Regions from separate parts of the Pseudomonas sp. NPDC096917 genome, predicted to be linked through region 1. Evidence: predicted binding sites of a transcription regulator. Region 1 holds the regulator's gene; the other holds the start of a gene.

Region 1 (12,523 bases):
GTACCGGGGCAATTTCGGTGTAGCGCAGCACTTCCTGCACTTGCATCACGTTGATGCCGTAGGTCTCGTTGTCCAGCTTGAAGGTGACCCATTGCAGGATCGGATCTTCGGAACCCTGTGCGGCTGATTGCTTCATTCCCCAAACCCCTGACTAAAAACCATAACGGTGTGTGCTGTCTAACCGCGCTCAAGGCCGGTCGCTTATGTGCCTGCTTTATCGGCGGCTATGTGTCTGGCGCCACCACGGGTGATCAATTGCGCCAATTCGGCTACGTCCAGCAATGCACACATGTGCTCGATCACGGTCCCCGCGAGCCACGGACGTTGCCCGCGCTGGGAACGCCATTTGATCTGGTTAGGGTCCAGGCGTAACGAGCGACTGACCTGATGCACTGCCAGCCCCCACTCATAACCCTGAACCGAGATGACGTATTGCAACCCTTCACGAAAATCGTCGCGGTAGCGGTCTGGCATCACCCAACGGGCCGTGTCGAGTACGTTGAGCTTGCCACTCTGGCTTGGCAGTATCCCCAAAAACCATTCAGGCTGGCCAAACAACGGGGTCAATTCACGGCCTTGCAGCGAGTAAATCGAGCCCAGGCATACCAGCGGCACCGCCAGGGTCAGCCCGGCAACGTCGAACAACAAGCACTCGAACGGTTCGCTCGCCCACGCGGGGCGCCCGTTTTCCTGAACCGGCAGGCGCGTGCCCGGCGCACTCGCACGATGAACCTCAACCGCAGGTTGCACCCACAACTCGGCGGTCGGAATCACCGCTGACAGTTCCAGTGGCACCGCCAGTTCTACCGGGGCTGCACGGGCATCACGCACCTGCTCTTCGAGCACGGCAGCGGCGAAATCCTCCAGCGCATCAAGTTCGGGCTCAGCCAGCGCCACGTCATCCAGCACCTCTTGCGTGGCATCAAACAGCAAGGTGTCCAGGTAAGACTGCAACGCCACTTGCGGGCTTGTAGACAGCGCGACCGGTTGCTTCATAAGGTGCCCCACTCAACGCTGAGGCGACAAAAACCTGTCAGGGTTCTGGGCCGCTCAACAGAGATACTTGGATGCCCGCCCATCTCACACCGCCTGCGGCGAAAGTTGCTGGGTCAACATATGTTTAAGCAAGGCGCGATACGCAATCGTGCCACGGCTTTTGTTGTCGAACTGCGAAGGTGTAAGCCCTGCCCGGCTGGCATCACGCAAGCGCGTGTCGACCGGAATAAAGCCCTGCCACAGCGTTTGGGGGTGCGAATCGCGCAATACCCGCAAGGTGCTCATCGAGGCCTGGGTACGGCGATCGAACAAGGTCGGCACGATGCAAAACGGCAACGCCTGCTGGCGCGAACGGTTGATCATCGCCAGTGTATTGACCATGCGCTCCAGCCCCATCAGCGCCAGATGTTCGGTTTGCACCGGGATCACCAACTGCTGGCTGGCCGCCAAAGCATTGACCATCAGCACGCCGAGCAACGGCGGGCTGTCGATGATCGCGTAGTCGTAGTCTTGCCACAGTTGAGCCAGGGCACGGGCGATCACCAGCCCCAAACCACTTTGCCCCGGCGATTGGCGCTCCAGGGTGGCCAACGCCGTGCTGGCCGGCAACAAGGCAATCTGCTCGTTGCTGGTGGGCAACAGCAATTGCGCGGTCAGGCCTTGCGGCACCTGGCCCTTGTGCAAAAAAAGGTCGTAATTGCTGTGTTCAAGGGCGTCCGGGTCATAACCGAAATAACTGGTCATGGAACCGTGCGGGTCGAGATCGACCACAACCACGCGCTTGCCCGCCTCAGCCAGCAAACCGGCCAGAGCGATGGATGTGGTGGTCTTGCCGACTCCACCTTTTTGATTAGCTACTGCCCAGACTCTCATTCAGTTGTTCCTCCCGGCTGCACTTTGCCGGCCGAGAATTGACATGCACTTATAGGGACGGTGACGGGGAATTGACACCATTCCCACGAACCAGCGGCGTTGTATACGGCGGTGCAGTTTGTGTGCCAGCCCGCTTCAGGGTTGCGTCCGCTGTTGCCTTGGCGGTACCACTGCCCGTCAGGCTGCGACGCACTTGCAGGTTGCGAGACACCACCAAAACCACTCGACGATTGAGCGCACGCCCCTCGGGCGTGGCGTTATTGGCCACCGGCTGAAACTCGGCGTACCCCACCGACGCCATGCGCGCAGGGTCCACACCTTGCATCGCCAGCATGCGCACAATACTGGCCGAACGCGCCGAGGACAGCTCCCAGTTGGTGGGATATTGCACCGTACGGATCGGCAAATTGTCAGTGAAGCCTTCGACGTGGATCGGATTGTCATAAGGCTTGAGGATCGCCGCCACCTTATCGATGATGCTGAACGCCAAATCGCTGGGCATCGCATCGCCGCTGCCAAACAGCAAGCTGGAATTGAGTTCGATCTCGACCCACAACTCGTTGCCGCTCACGGTCATCTGGCGGGAGGCAATCAAATCGCCAAAGCTTTGGGTAATGTCATTGGCAATGGTTTTAAGCGGGTCATCCGGAATCTGCCCCAAACCGGCATCGGTAGGCTCACTGTCTTTGACCAGAGGCTCGGCCGGCTTGCTGGTCAACGGCCGCTCCTCGCCTATCGGAATGGGTTTGATGCTGCGTTCGCTGTCATTGAACACCCCGAGCAGCGCCTGGGAAACCACCTTGTATTTGCCCTCGTTGATTGACGAAATCGAGTACATGACCACAAAAAAGGCAAACAGCAAGGTGATGAAGTCCGCGTAGGACACCAGCCAGCGTTCGTGATTGACATGCTCTTCGACAGCGCGACGGCGACGGCTCATGGTTATCCCGTAAAACCTTGAAGCTTGAGCTCAATGGCCCGCGGGTTCTCGCCTTCGGCAATGGAGAGGATGCCTTCGAGCAACATCTCGCGGTACAGCGATTGGCGCATGGCGATGCCCTTGAGTTTGCTGGCAATCGGCAGCAACACCAGGTTGGCACTGGCCACCCCATAAATGGTCGCCACAAAAGCCACGGCAATCCCGCTGCCCAACTGGCTGGGGTCTGCCAGATTGCCCATCACATGGATCAAGCCCATGACGGCGCCAATGATGCCGATGGTCGGCGCATAGCCGCCCATGCATTCAAAGACTTTGGCAGCCTCGATGTCGCGGCTTTCCTGGGTCATGTAATCGACCTCCAGCACGCTGCGAATGGCTTCGGGCTCAACCCCGTCGACCAGCAACTGCAAGCCTTTGCGCGCATAACTGTCGGGTTCGGCGTCGGCCACCCCTTCCAGCCCGAGCAAGCCTTCCTTGCGCGCCGTGAGGCTCCAGTTGACGACCCGATTGACGCCGCCGGCCATGTCGATGTGCGGCGGAAACACAATCCAGCCCACGGTCTGTATGGCGCGTTTGAAGGCGCTCATGGGCGACTGCAACAAAGCCGCGCCAAGGGTGCCACCGAGTACGATCAGCGCTGCCGGACCGTTGGCCAGGGCGCCAAAATGCCCGCCTTCGAGGTAGTTGCCGCCAATAATCGCGACAAAGGCCATGATGATTCCGATCAGGCTCAGGACGTCCATTAATGACAGGCCTCGATCAGATGCCGCCCCATGTCGTCGAGGCTGTACACCGCATCCGCCAGGCCGGCTTTCACGATAGCCATGGGCATGCCGTAAATCACACAGCTCGCTTCGTCTTGCGCCCACACCTGACTGCCGCCCTGTTTGAGCAGGCGTGCGCCCTCGCGGCCGTCCGCGCCCATACCGGTCAAAACCACCGCCAAAACTTTGTCACCATAAGCCTTGGCCGCAGAGCCAAAGGTAATGTCGACACACGGCTTGTAGTTCAGACGCTCATCACCGGGCAGGATTCTGACCGTGCCACGGCCGTCGATCATCATTTGCTTGCCGCCAGGTGCCAGCAAGGCCAGACCTGGTCGCAAGGTGTCACCGTCTTCAGCTTCCTTGACGCTGATGCGGCACAGCTTGTCCAGGCGCTCGGCAAAAGCCTTGGTGAACGCCGCCGGCATGTGTTGCACCAGCACGATGGGGGCCGGAAAGTTGCCCGGCAATTGAGTCAATACCCGCTGCAACGCCACCGGGCCACCGGTCGAAGTGCCAATGGCCAGCAGCTTGTAGGATTTGCGTTTTGGCGCCGGCGAATGCGGCACTGGCGCCGGTGCCGCGCGACTGGCAATCGGTGGGGTCCGCGCGGGAGCGGGCGCCGCAAGCCCACCGAGTGCCGGACGGCTGACCGGCGCAGGGGTTGGAGCAGGCGCCGGAGCACTGTAGCTGGACAGGCGACGGTTACTGCGCGAAATGCTGTGTACTTTTTCGCACAGCATTTGTTTGACTTTGTCTGGGTTACGCGAGATGTCTTCGAAGTTTTTCGGCAGGAAGTCTACAGCCCCCGCATCCAGTGCATCGAGTGTTACCCGGGCACCTTCGTGGGTCAGCGAGGAAAACATCAACACCGGCGTCGGACAGCGCTGCATGATGTGACGCACAGCGGTGATGCCGTCCATCAACGGCATTTCATAGTCCATGGTGATCACGTCAGGCTTGAGCAGCAGCGCCTGATCAATGGCTTCCTTGCCATTCGTGGCGGTGCCGATCACCTGAATCGTCGGGTCAGCGGACAGGATTTCCGAGACACGGCGGCGGAAAAATCCAGAATCGTCCACCACCAAGACCTTGACTACCATAAACACTCCGTTAGGCGGCTTGGGGCACCCGCGCCCCGCGCAACCAGAATCAAATACGCCGTGAGGCGTAGTGCTTGAGCATGCTCGGCACATCCAGGATCAAGGCAATACGACCGTCACCGGTAATGGTGGCGCCCGACATGCCAGGCGTGCCCTGGAGCATTTTGCCCAACGGTTTGATGACCACTTCTTCCTGGCCAACCAGTTGATCGACCACAAAGCCGATGCGCTGGGTGCCCACTGACAGAATCACCACATGCCCTTCGCGCTGTTCTTCATGGACCGCCGAAGCCACCAGCCAACGCTTGAGGTAGAACAACGGCAGCGCTTTATCGCGCACGATCACCACTTCCTGGCCATCGACCACGTTGGTGCGCGACAGGTCGAGGTGGAAGATTTCGTTGACGTTGACCAGCGGGAACGCAAACGCCTGATTGCCCAGCATCACCATCAGCGTCGGCATGATCGCCAGGGTCAGCGGCACCTTGATCACAATCTTCGAGCCCTTGCCCAGGGTCGACTCAATGGCCAGCGAGCCGTTGAGTTGGGCGATTTTGGTTTTCACCACATCCATGCCCACACCACGGCCGGACACGTCGGAAATCTCGGTTTTGGTCGAGAAACCCGGCGCGAAAATCAGGTTGTAGCAATCGTTCTCGCTCAAGCGGTCGGCTGCGTCTTTGTCCATCAGGCCTTTTTTCACGGCAATGGCACGCAGCACATTGGCATCCATGCCTTTGCCGTCATCCGAGATCGACAGCAGAATGTGGTCGCCTTCCTGCTCGGCCGACAGAATCACCCGCCCACAGCGGTGCTTGCCGGCCGCTTCGCGCTCTTCCGGGGTTTCACAACCATGGTCGACCGCATTACGCACCAAGTGCACCAACGGATCGGCCAGCGCCTCGACCAGATTTTTATCAAGATCGGTTTCTTCGCCCACCAGCTCCAGGCTGATTTCTTTTTTCAGTTGGCGCGCCAAATCGCGAACCAGACGCGGGAAACGACCGAAGACTTTCTTGATCGGTTGCATCCGCGTCTTCATTACCGAGGTTTGCAAGTCAGCCGTGACCACATCCAGATTTGACAGGGCCTTGGCCATGGCTTCGTCGTGGCTGTTGAGGCCCAGACGCACCAGACGGTTACGCACCAGCACCAGCTCGCCCACCATGTTCATGATTTCGTCGAGCCGTGCGGTGTCGACCCGCACGGTGGTTTCGGCCTCGGAGGCGGTCGGTTTTTCCGCAGGAGGCGCCGTTGCACGGGCTGGCGCAGAATGCGGTGCGCCAACGCTGGCGTCGGGCTTTTTCGCGACCAACGTGGCAGCAGACGCTGGCGCCGAGGCTACCGCTGCCACTACAGCCGGACTTTGGGCCGAGAACTTGCCTTTGCCGTGCAGCTCGTCGAGCAGCGCTTCAAATTCGTGATCACTGATGTGGTCCGGGTGCGTCTGCGGGGCCAGTTCCGTCGGACCGGCAGCCACTTCCACCGGCGCTGGCGCAGTGGCTACGGCATCCAGGGCATCGGCACTGAACGAGCCCTTGCCGTGCAACTGATCGAGCAATGCTTCAAATTCGTCGTCAGTGATTTCATTGCTGGCGGCCATCGGCTCAGCGGGTGAAACACTGGGCGCGGTACGGGAAACCGCATCCGGGGAGAAACGCCCCTTGCCATGCAACTGATCCAGCAATGACTCGAACTCGGCATCGCTGATTTCGTCATTGAGCGAGGCGACTTCAGTGGCCTGGGCCACTTCTGCTGCGTCGGCCTTGACCGCATTCAGCGAGTCGAGCAGCAGCTCAAATTCGTTGTCGGTAATATCGACGATGTCGGTGTTTGGTGTGGCCGTCACTGGCGCAGCGACTGGCTCGGATGCAGCAGACGCTGTAGCCGGGGCCTGCGTTGCAGCGGGCTCGGCCAGTCGCGCCAGCGCCGCCAACAGCTCTGGAGTGGCCGCGGTGATCGGGCTGCGTTCGCGCACTTGCGCAAACATGGCGTTGACCGCGTCCAGCGCCTCAAGCACCACGTCCATCAGATCCGAGTCGACGCCGCGCTCACCCTTGCGCAAGATGTCGAAGACATTTTCGGCAATGTGGCAGCACTCGACCAGCTCATTGAGCTGCAGAAAGCCGGCGCCCCCTTTTACAGTGTGAAAACCGCGAAAAATAGCATTGAGCAAGTCAGCATCATCCGGTCGGCTTTCTAGCTCGACCAGTTGTTCGGACAGCAACTCTAAAATTTCGCCGGCTTCAACCAGAAAATCCTGAAGGATTTCTTCATCGGCGCCGAAGCTCATGTACGTGCTCCTTGAAGTAGGGACTTTCAGCGCCGGACAACTGCGCCCGCACGCCTACTCAAGACCTAGAAACCTAAACTGGACAACAAATCGTCAACATCATCCTGGCCGGATACGACGTCACTACGCTTATCGGCATGAATCTGCGGACCTTCACCCTTCGTCAGGTCTTTTTGCGAATTATTTTCCGCACGCAGCGCCTCACGGTCATGTTCGATCCCGGCGAAACGATCTACCTGGCTGGCCATCAGCACCAGTTTGAGCAAATTGCGTTCAACCTCCGTGACCAACTGCGTGACGCGCTTGATCACCTGACCGGTGAGGTCCTGATAATCCTGGGCCAGCAGAATGTCGGTCAAATTACTGGAGACAATCTGCTGCTCGGCTTCGCTTCGCGTCAAAAAACTGTCAACCCGATGTGCCAGCTCACGAAACTCTTGGGCACCGACTTCACGGCGCATGAAGCGCCCCCAGTCAGCACTCAAGGCTTTGGCTTCCTGCCCCAGGCCATTGACCAGGGGCGTACAGTTCTCCACCAGATCCATGGTTCGATTGGCGGCGGCTTCCGTCAACTTCACAACATAAGCCAAACGCTCAGTGGCATCCGTGATCTGCGACACTTCTTCAGCGCGCGGCATGGTCGGATCAATATGAAAATCGACTATGGCGCTGTGCAATTCGCGCGTCAGCTTGCCAACTTCGCGGTACAGACCGCGATCACGGGTCTGGTTCAGTTCATGAATCAATTGCACGGCGTCGCCAAACTGGCCCTTTTCGAGGCTTTCGACCAGTTCGTGAGCATGTTTTTTGAGGGTCGACTCAAACTCGCCCGTTGTTGAATCTATCTGCTGCATTGCGCCCCCCAGAGAACCGTTCAACCGATGCGTTCGAAGATCTTTTCGATCTTGTCTTTGAGTGCGATAGCGGTGAACGGCTTGACCACATAGCCGTTTACGCCGGCTTGGGCAGCTTCAATGATCTGCTCACGCTTGGCTTCGGCAGTCACCATCAGCACGGGCAAATGCTTGAGTTTGTCGTCCGCTCGCACATGGCGCAGCAGTTCAATACCGGTCATGCCAGGCATGTTCCAGTCAGTCACCAAAAAGTCGATGTGACCCAGATTGAGGATCGGAAGCGCCGTCGTGCCGTCATCCGCCTCGACCGTGTTGGTGAACCCGAGGTCACGCAACAGGTTTTTAATGATCCGCCTCATCGTTGAAAAATCATCAACGATGAGGATTTTCATATTCTTGTCCAATTCGACCTCCAAGCAGTCTTAAACGCGCCCTGTTTCTGAACGCGCCATTTCAATCAATTCGGTGCATTTAACAATCGATAACGGTGTAGCCGCTGGCAGGCCGTGATGGGTTGCGCAACGACCCCAGCCCCATAGAAGAGCAGGTCCATGGGCCCTTATCGCAGCCTGCGCCAGCGGCGACAGGATTGGCGTCGCCTCAGTGCGCTCGCCACTGGCTCAGACGCGCGCGCAATCGTGCCGCGCACTGGCTGTGCAACTGACTGACACGCGACTCGCTCACCCCCAGCACCTCACCGATTTCCTTGAGGTTGAGCTCTTCGTCGTAGTACAGCGCCAGCACCAGCCGTTCGCGCTCCGGCAACAGGCTGATGGCTTCGGCCAACGCGGCCTGAAAGCGTTCATCCTCCAGGTCTCGCGACGGCTCAAGATGAGCACTGGCGCCATCCTCATGCAGCCCTTCGTGTTCGCCGTCCTGCAACAGGTCGTCGAAACTGAACAGCCGGCTGCCCAGGGTGTCGTTCAAGATGGCGTAATAATCATCAAGGCTTAACTTAAGTTCGGCCGCAACTTCGTGATCTTTAGCGTCACACCCTGTTTTAGCTTCAATTACCCGAATGGCGTCACTGACCATGCGTGTGTTGCGGTGCACCGAACGCGGCGCCCAGTCACCCTTGCGCACCTCATCGAGCATGGCGCCACGGATGCGGATCCCCGCGTAGGTCTCAAAACTCGCACCCTTGGTGGCGTCGTATTTGCTCGACACTTCAAGCAGGCCGATCATTCCAGCCTGGATCAGATCGTCTACCTGCACGCTGGCAGGCAAACGCGCCAGCAGGTGATACGCGATGCGCTTGACCAGCGGCGCGTAGCGCTCGATCAGCTCATATTGGCTGTCACGCGACGGCTTGCTGTACATGCGATAGCCGCTGGCAGTCATTAGACCCGTCCCCTACCCGCTTGCTGTACCAAGCGCTCGACAAAGAATTCCAGATGACCCCGCGGATTGGCCGGCAACGGCCAGGTATCCACCTTCTGGGCAATGGCCTTAAACGCCAGCGAGCACTTGGAACGCGGGAAGGCTTCGTAGACCGCACGCTGCTTTTGCACAGCCTTGCGAACACATTCGTCATAGGGCACAGCGCCGACGTATTGCAGAGCCACGTCCAGAAAACGGTCAGTGACCTTGGTCAATTTGGCAAACAGGTTGCGCCCTTCCTGAGGGCTCTGGGCCATGTTCGCCAGAACCCGGAAACGGTTCATGCCGTAGTCACGGTTGAGCAGCTTGATCAAGGCATAGGCATCGGTGATCGAGGTCGGCTCATCGCACACCACGAGCAGCACTTCCTGGGCGGCGCGCACAAAACTCACCACCGATTCGCCAATCCCGGCGGCGGTGTCGATGACCAGCACATCCAGGTTATCGCTCAGATCGCTGAAGGCCTGAATCAAGCCCGCGTGTTGCGCAGGGCTCAAGTGCACCATGCTCTGGGTGCCCGAGGCCGCTGGCACGATGCGAATCCCGCCGGGGCCCAGGAGCAAGACATCACGCAGCTCGCAACGACCCTCGACCACATCGGCCAGGGTAAATTTGGGGGTCAGCCCCAGCAGGACATCGACATTCGCCAACCCGAGGTCGGCGTCCATCAACATGACGCGCCGGCCCATTTCGGCCAGCGCGATGGACAAATTGACTGACACATTCGTTTTACCGACGCCACCCTTGCCGCCGGTCACTGCGATCACCTGTACGGGATGCATGCTGCCCATGATCTTTTTTTACCTTGTCTTACTTAGACGCGGCTACAGAGACTGCTGCGTGTTCCCCAGGAACAACACCGTGCAGACCATCAATGTAGGTACATTGCAACGTAATCATCGCTACCTCAGCCAACCCGTTTGGGCGGGCTGTGGTAAATATCAGCGAACATATCGGCCATGGCTTCTTCGCTGGGCTCTTCCTGCATTTGTACACTGACGGCCCGGCTAACCAATTGGTGCCGACGCGGCAGGTGAAGATCGTCGGGAATCCTTGGACCGTCCGTGAGATACGCCACCGGCAGCGCGTGGCCGATTGCCAGGCTCAGCACCTCACCCAGACTCGCCGTTTCATCGAGCTTGGTCAGAATGCATCCCGCCAGCCCGCAGCGCTTGTAACTGAGATAAGCCGCCGCCAGCACTTGCTTCTGGCTGGTAGTGGCCAGCACCAGGTAGTTGCGCGCCTTGATCCCGCGCCCCGCGAGACTGTCAAGTTGCAGGCGCAGCGCCGGGTCGCTGGCTTGCAGGCCTGCGGTATCTACCAGCACCACGCGCTTGCGTACCAGCGGCTCAAGGGTTTGGCCCAACGACTGGCCGGGGGCCACGTGGGTCACCGGTACATTCAAAATGCGTCCCAGGGTTTTAAGCTGCTCCTGGGCGCCGATACGAAAGCTATCCATGCTCACCAATGCGATATTTTGCGCGCCATATTTGAGTACATAGCGCGCCGCCAGCTTCGCCAGCGTTGTGGTTTTGCCCATGCCTGCGGGACCGACCATCGCGATCACACCGCCCTCTTCCAGGGGCTCAAGCTGCGGGGTCGTAATCATGCGTGCCAGGTACGCCAGCAACATCCGCCAGGCCTGACGCGGTTCCTCTATCTGGGTCACTTGCGCCAACAAATCGCGCGACAACGGACCGGACAAACCGATGCGTTGCAAACGCCGCCACAAGTTAGCCTGTTCGGGCCGGGAGCCTTGCAACTGGTTCCAGGCCAGCGAGCCCAGTTGCACTTCGAGCAGCTCGCGCAAACCATTGAGCTCATTGCGCATGTTGTCGAAAGCACGCTGATCAATCGACGGCGCAGGCGCGGGCAGCGGGCGCGGCGGTTCTACCAGCGTGGGTTCAATCAACGGTTCAGCGGCCGTCAGCGGCAAGCCGGCGAACAACTGACGGCTGGCCTCGGCATCGCCCTCACCGCGCAGACTCAACTCGGCCTGGGCCGACACAATCTTCGATTGGGTCTTGCGCAGTTCTTCTTCCAGCTCAACATTCGGCACCCTGGGTGCCAGTGCGGACAACTTGTAATCCAGGGCCGCGGTCAACTCAACGCCGCCAGCGATCCGGCGATTGCCAATAATGGCGGCATCAGCCCCCAATTCGTCACGAATGAGTTTCATGGCCTGACGCATGTCTGCGGCGAAAAATCGCTTCACTTGCATAAATCAAACCCTCAGCCGTTAGGGCCAACTGTCGCAACGATCGTCACTTGCTTGTTGTCAGGAATTTCCTGGTACGCCAGCACGTGCAGGTTAGGCACCGCCAAACGGCCAAACCGCGAAAGCATCGCGCGTATCGGGCCGGCCACCAGCAAGATCACTGGATTGCCTTGCATTTCCTGACGCTGAGCCGCGTCGATCAAGGAGCGCTGGAGTTTTTCAGCCATGCTTGGCTCCAGCAAAACACCGTCTTCCTGACCTTGACCTGCCTTCTGCAAACTATTGAGCAATATTTGTTCCAACCTTGGCTCCAAGGTGATCACAGGCAGCTCAGACTCAACGCCGACAATGCTTTGCACGATGGCGCGGGACAAGCCGACCCGCACAGCGGCAACCAAAGCGGCAGTATCTTGACTCTTATGGGCATTGTTCGCGACCGCCTCGGCAATGCTGCGTATATCGCGCACCGGCACTTGCTCGGCCAGCAGCGCCTGCAAGACCTTAAGCAACTGCGACAGGCTCAATACACCCGGTACCAACTCTTCGGCCAACTTAGGTGAAGACTTGGCCAGCAGCTGCATCAATTGCTGCACTTCCTCATGGCCAATCAACTCATGGGAGTGCTTGTACAGAATTTGATTGAGGTGCGTTGCAACCACGGTACTGGCATCGACCACGGTATAGCCCAGCGATTGCGCCTGACTGCGCTGGCTGACTTCGATCCACACCGCTTCCAGGCCAAAGGCCGGGTCTTTGGCGGTAATCCCGTTGAGGGTGCCGAACACCTGCCCGGGGTTAATCGCCAGCTCGCGATCCGGGTAGATCTCGGCCTCGGCCAGAATCACGCCCATCAGGGTCAGGCGATAAGCGCTGGGCGCCAAATCGAGGTTGTCGCGGATGTGCACGGTCGGCATCAAAAAGCCCAAGTCCTGAGACAGCTTTTTACGCACCCCCTTGATCCGCGCCAGCAATTGCCCACCCTGATTGCGGTCTACCAACGGGATCAGGCGATACCCCACCTCAAGCCCGATCATGTCGATAGGCGTCACATCGTCCCAGCCCAGCTCTTTGGTTTCCTGGGCACGGGCTGGCGAAGGCAGCA
Region 2 (5,522 bases), on a different contig from region 1:
CAGTTCTTTGAGGGTCGACACATCAAGGTTGCGGTAGTGGAAGTAGCTTTCGAGGGCTTTCATGTGGGTGTACAGAAAACGCCGGTCCTGGCAGATGCTGTTGCCACAGATCGGCGATTTGCCTTTGGGCACCCACTGTTCAAGGAAGGCGATGGTCTGTGCTTCGGCTTCGGCCATGCTGGTGGTGCTGTCTTTGACGCGCTGGATCAGGCCGCTGCCGCCATGGGTACGGGTGTTCCATTCGTCCATGCGCGCCAGCACGTCGTCGCTGTGGTGGATGGCGATGACCGGGCCTTCGGCCAAGGTGTTGAGTTCGCTGTCAGTGACAATGGTGGCCATTTCGATAATGACGTCGTTGTCCGGGTCAAGGCCGGTCATTTCCAGGTCGATCCAGATCAGGTTCTGCGCGTTGTTCATAAAGGCCTCCAGAGCTTAGTCGCGCAGTTTAGCTTAGGCACCCGGCCCTCGTGCTAAACTCGCCAGCGTTTTACCCTCCTTATCGTTTTATCAACACGGAACACCCATGGCCAAACGCCAGCTCAATCGTCGCCAAAACTGGCGCATCGAAAAGATCCAGGGCGAGCGCGCTGCCCGCGCTGCCAAACGCGAATCCAGTGCCGTCGAAGCGCTTGAAGGCGGCGACTTAGGCCCCGAGCAACTCGGCCTGGTGATCGCGCACTTTGGTGTGCAGGTCGAAGTCGAAGCCCAGGAAGGCGATCTGAAAGGCCAGATGTTTCGTTGCCACTTGCGCGCCAACCTGCCCGCACTGGTAACAGGCGACACGGTGGTGTGGCGCGCGGGCAACCAGGGTATCGGCGTTATCGTCGCCCAGTTGCCGCGTAAAACCGAACTGTGCCGCCCCGACAGCCGCGGCCAGCTCAAGCCGGTAGCCGCCAACGTCGACATGATCGTGATTGTGTTCGCGCCGATGCCCGAGCCGCACGCCAACCTGATCGACCGTTACCTGGTCGCCGCCGAGCACGCAGGGATTCGTCCGCTGTTGCTGCTCAACAAAGCGGATTTGATCGACGATCAAAACGCCCCTGCGCTGAATGCGTTGCTGGGTGTTTATCGTCAGTTGGGCTACCCGGTGCTCGAAGTGTCCGCGCACCACGGCGATGGCATGCAGCAGTTGCAAGCGCAACTGGACGGCCACATCAGCGTGTTCGTGGGTCAGTCGGGTGTGGGCAAGTCATCGCTGGTGAACAGCTTGCTGCCTGAGGTCAACCTGCGGGTGGGACCACTGTCGGAAATTTCCGGTCAGGGCACGCACACCACGACGACGGCGCGATTGTTCCACTTTCCAGGCGGTGGCGAGTTGATCGACTCCCCGGGTATTCGCGAGTTTGGCCTGGGCCACGTGAGCCGAGCGGATGTGGAAGCAGGCTTTATCGAGTTCAACGATTTGATCGGTCGCTGCCGTTTCCGCGATTGCAAGCACGACCGCGAGCCGGGCTGTGCATTGTTGATGGCGCTGGAAGATGGCCGCGTGCAGCAACAGCGCATGAACAGCTATCGCTCGATCATTGCGAGCTTGCCGGAAAGCAGCCACTAGCTCCTCACACAGGCCCGCGCAAATCCCGTAGGGGCGAGCTTGCTCGCTCCTGCACAGAGGCGTTATTGGGTGGCTGGCGCTTTGTCATCAAACAAGTTCAGTTTCTGACGCTCTTCGTGCATCGGTGGCGGCTGTTGGTCGGCTGGCAGTTTGATCGGGTCAACCAGCGCCTTGGGCAGTGTTTGTGCCTTGACCGGGTCAGGCCCTTGCTCGCCCTCAATCGCTTGCTGGGCCTTTTTGGTCAGTACCACGATGTCGATCCGCCGGTTGACCGGGTTGTTCGGCCGGGTTTTGTCGAACAACGCCGATGACGCATAGCCCACAACCCGCGCCACTTGGTTATCGGGGTAGCTGCCTGCCACCAACGCACGCCGCGCGGCATTGGCCCGGTTGGCCGAAAGCTCCCAGTTGCCAAAGTCACCCGTGCCCGCATAGGGCATGGCGTCGGTGTGGCCGCTGATGCTGATTTTGTTCGGCACCGCTTTAATGGTATCGGCCAAGGCCAGCAAAATATCTTCGAAATAGGGTTTGAGGCGCGCACTGCCAACATCGAACATCGGGCGGCTTTCGGCATCCATGATTTGGATACGCAAACCGTCAGGCGTGATTTCGAACAGCAACTGATCCTTGAATTTTTGTAGCTGTGGATTTTCTTCGACCTTGTTTTGCAGTTCTTGCAACAACAGCTCCAGGCGCTCTTTTTCAACCTGCTCGGCCATGCTTTGAATCTGATCCGCATCGACTTTGATTTTGTCGGGCTGAGGTTGCAGCTTTTCTTCCGGGTTGAGGGTGTTGTCCGGCGCCAGCGCTGGCGTACCGCCCAGGTCGATGGTGTAAGGCGTACCGCTTTCCGTGAAGCCGATCGGGTCTTTGAAATAACCGCCAATGGCGATTTTTTGTTCCGGGGTGGCCGCTGTCATCAGCCACAACACCAGAAAGAACGCCATCATCGCCGTTGCGAAGTCCGCAAAAGCGATTTTCCAGGCGCCACCGTGATGGCCTGCGGCATAGCGCTTGACGCGCTTGATGATGATCGGCTGATTGTTTTCCATAAATCAGCGACCGCGAACCACTTGCTCCAGCTCGGAGAAGCTCGGCCGATGCTTGGGGTAGAGTACTTTTCGACCAAACTCGACTGCCAGCGACGGCGGCATGCCCGAGGCCGAGGCCACGAGCGACGCTTTGATCGACTCGTAGACGTTGAGTTCTTCTTTGGCATCGTGTGACAACGAGGTCGCCAAAGGACCAAAGAAGCCATAGGCCGCCAAAATACCGAAGAAGGTCCCCACCAGCGCCGCCCCCACGTGCATGCCGATGGCCGCCTGGTCGCCTTCACCCAGCGAGGCCATTGTCACCACAATGCCAAGCACCGCGGCCACAATACCGAAGCCCGGCATACCGTCGGCGATCCCGGTGATGGCGTGTGAAGGGTGTTCGAGTTCTTCCTTGAGGTTGAACAGCTCCATGTCGAACAGCCCCTCCAGCTCATGGGGCGCCATGTTGCCCGACGACATGATGCGCAGGTAATCACAGATAAACGCAGTCATGCGCTCGTCTTTCAAGACGGTCGGGTATTTGGCGAAAATCGGGCTGGCCGCCGCGTCTTCGATGTCGGCCTCAATCGCCATCATGCCTTCGCGGCGGCTCTTGTTGAGGATCTCGTACACCAGCCCCAACACTTCCAGATAGAAAGTGTGGGTGAAACGCGAACCGAACATGCTCAGTGATTTTTTGATCACGTGCAGGGTCATGTAGCCGGGGTTGGCCTGTAGAAAGGCACCAAAGGCAGCGCCGCCAATGATCATGACCTCGAAAGGCTGAATCAGCGCACCGATCTTGCCGTGGGAAAGCACGTAACCGCCGAGAACACTCGCAAATACGACGATGATGCCGATAATTTTAGCCATAGTTAATAAGGTACTTATTGAGTCGGGTTCAGGGCACATTCCAGCGTAGCTAAAACTCTTTCACTCCTTATCGGCATTTGTGCGCCAGACTATAGTCGTTGAAGCAGAAAAACCATGTTCTGCATCGCCCACCGCACATCTTTTGCGCAAGAAAACCCAAGAAATTGCAGACGCTGTCAAGAACAGCAACATCAACAACTTGTGCGATGAATGGGGCGGTGCAATATTCATTTCCACTTACATTGATGATGACCGCGCGCCCATCATGACCACTGAAAAGACTGAACAGCCTTGCACCCTGGATGCGTGGGTTACTCACCTCGACGCGGTTGCCTTGCCGATCCCGCAGCAAAGCCATGCGCGGGTGTGCAAAACCATCAGCGACAGTCGCCGCTCGTTGCGCGAAATTGCCGAAGTCATGCAAGACAGTCCGGCACTCGCCCTCAACCTGATCCGTGAAGCCAATCAACACGCGAAAAGCAGCCTCAGTGAACCCGCCGAAAGTCTTGAGGTGGCCATTAATCGCCTGGGTTTAAAGCGCACCCAAGAGCTGCTTGAACAGATGCCCGTGCTGCCCACCGAAGAAATCCCAGTCGCGTTGCGACAAGTTCAGCTCATCAGCCAGCATGCCGCGCAGCAAGGCATCGGCCTGTTTGGCAATCGTCTCGCGCGGTTGTGGCAAGAAGTGTACTGGGGCAGTTTGTTGTTCTTCTCGCCGCTGTGGCCGATGGCCGTGAGCTACCCCAAACAACTCGAAGAATGGGAAGCGCGGGTGGTTCAAAAGGGTGAGTGCGCCCGCACGGTTGAACACGCCCTGTTTGGGGTGCGCCTGTTTGAAATCTGCCGTGCCCTGGCCCAGTTGTGGCGGCTGCCCGACTGGGTGATGCAGGGTTACGCGGTGATCACGGATGACAAGCGCACGCTGATCAAGGTGCTGCACATCGCCCGCGACATCCATCAACCGCTGCTCCAGCAGCAGCATCTGGATGCCGAGCCGGCACTGCGCCGCTGGCTGAATCACCCCGCTAACAGTCTATTGCTGGCCAACGGCCTGGCGCTGTCGGCCCAACAGGGCTGGGACTCGCCGCACAATCTGCGCTGGCAGTACCTGAGCAGCCTGTATCTGCAGTTGCCACTGCATGAAGTGCAGCAACAGGTGCACCAGAATGCCGCGAGCAGCGCCCGCTATCACTCGATGCCCGAGCTCTGGCACCCGGCACTGGGGCTGCTCATGCCTTGGGACACGCGGCGCGCAAACACCCACGGCCAGCCTGCCCCACCGCCTTCGGCGCAAGCACTGCAAGCGTGGCGCAAGTTCTGCGGCCAACTCCTCGAAGAACCGAGTGCCTTTGCCAACCCCATGCACCTCACCCTTTGCGCACGTGAAGCACTACAGGCGTGCGGCATGCGTAGGATTATCCTGCTGATGGCCGATAAGACGTCGAGCGTCCTGCGTGCGTTTCAACTCTTGGGCGTGCCAAAAACAGCGTTCGACATGACCTTGAATGTCAGCGACAGTACGGCCTTGCAACGCTTGATGGCGCAACCGGCGCAAGTACGCCTGACGCCCGAAAACAACGCCGTGATTTCTGCGGCTTTGCCCGACAGCCTGCGCAGCCTGTTCCCCGGCGAGCACCTGCTGATACGCTCGCTGAGCAATAACGGGCGCGTGGTGATGCTGGTGCTGGCCGACCAGGACGGCGGGCCGTTTTCGCAAACCAGCGTGCAAGCGTTTGGTAAAACCGCGCAATGCATCGAGAAAGCGCTAAACACCTTTACTACCCGCGGGCGCTAACGCTTGCGCTACAATTCGCCCCTTTTTTTGCTCTGGAGAACACATGCCTGACTTCTCTGGCTTGCCGTTAGTCATTGAACCCCGCGAGCTGCACGCGCGGCTCGATGCACCCAACCTGATCGTGGTCGGCCTGACCAGCGTTGAGTGCTACAAAGCCGGGCATATTGCGGGTGCTCATTTTGTCGACCCCAAGCGCACGCAACTGGGGCAGACGCCAGCGCCGGGATTGCTGCCGACCCAGGCCGCGCTTGAAGCGCTGTTTGGC

The links. Region 1 encodes FliA, which starts transcription of late flagellar genes. Its sites were predicted from a motif close to CTAAAGTTTNNNNNNNNNNNGCCGNTAA; they were not measured.
Region 2: a site for FliA is predicted at 3,530-3,557, ahead of motA (flagellar motor stator protein MotA). Genes of this name have one in related genera too.

Annotation. Positions count from the first base shown of each region.
Region 1 covers NZ_JBIWEO010000004.1:143,047-155,569, forward strand. Annotated here, with positions in the region: gene ACIQYF_RS06630 (chemotaxis protein CheW) at 1-136, opposite strand, end outside; gene ACIQYF_RS06635 (chemotaxis protein CheW) at 202-996, opposite strand; gene ACIQYF_RS06640 (ParA family protein) at 1,081-1,869, opposite strand; gene motD (flagellar motor protein MotD) at 1,919-2,809, opposite strand; gene ACIQYF_RS06650 (flagellar motor protein) at 2,812-3,552, opposite strand; gene ACIQYF_RS06655 (chemotaxis response regulator protein-glutamate methylesterase) at 3,552-4,676, opposite strand; gene ACIQYF_RS06660 (chemotaxis protein CheA) at 4,726-6,969, opposite strand; gene ACIQYF_RS06665 (protein phosphatase CheZ) at 7,035-7,823, opposite strand; gene ACIQYF_RS06670 (chemotaxis response regulator CheY) at 7,844-8,215, opposite strand; gene fliA (RNA polymerase sigma factor FliA) at 8,424-9,164, opposite strand; gene fleN (flagellar synthesis regulator FleN) at 9,164-9,994, opposite strand; gene flhF (flagellar biosynthesis protein FlhF) at 10,111-11,424, opposite strand; gene flhA (flagellar biosynthesis protein FlhA) at 11,436-12,523, opposite strand, start outside.
Region 2 covers NZ_JBIWEO010000001.1:388,632-394,153, reverse strand. Annotated here, with positions in the region: gene orn (oligoribonuclease) at 1-417, opposite strand, end outside; gene rsgA (small ribosomal subunit biogenesis GTPase RsgA) at 524-1,555, shown strand; gene motB (flagellar motor protein MotB) at 1,618-2,607, opposite strand; gene motA (flagellar motor stator protein MotA) at 2,611-3,462, opposite strand; gene ACIQYF_RS01730 (HDOD domain-containing protein) at 3,728-5,257, shown strand; gene ACIQYF_RS01725 (rhodanese-like domain-containing protein) at 5,301-5,522, shown strand, end outside.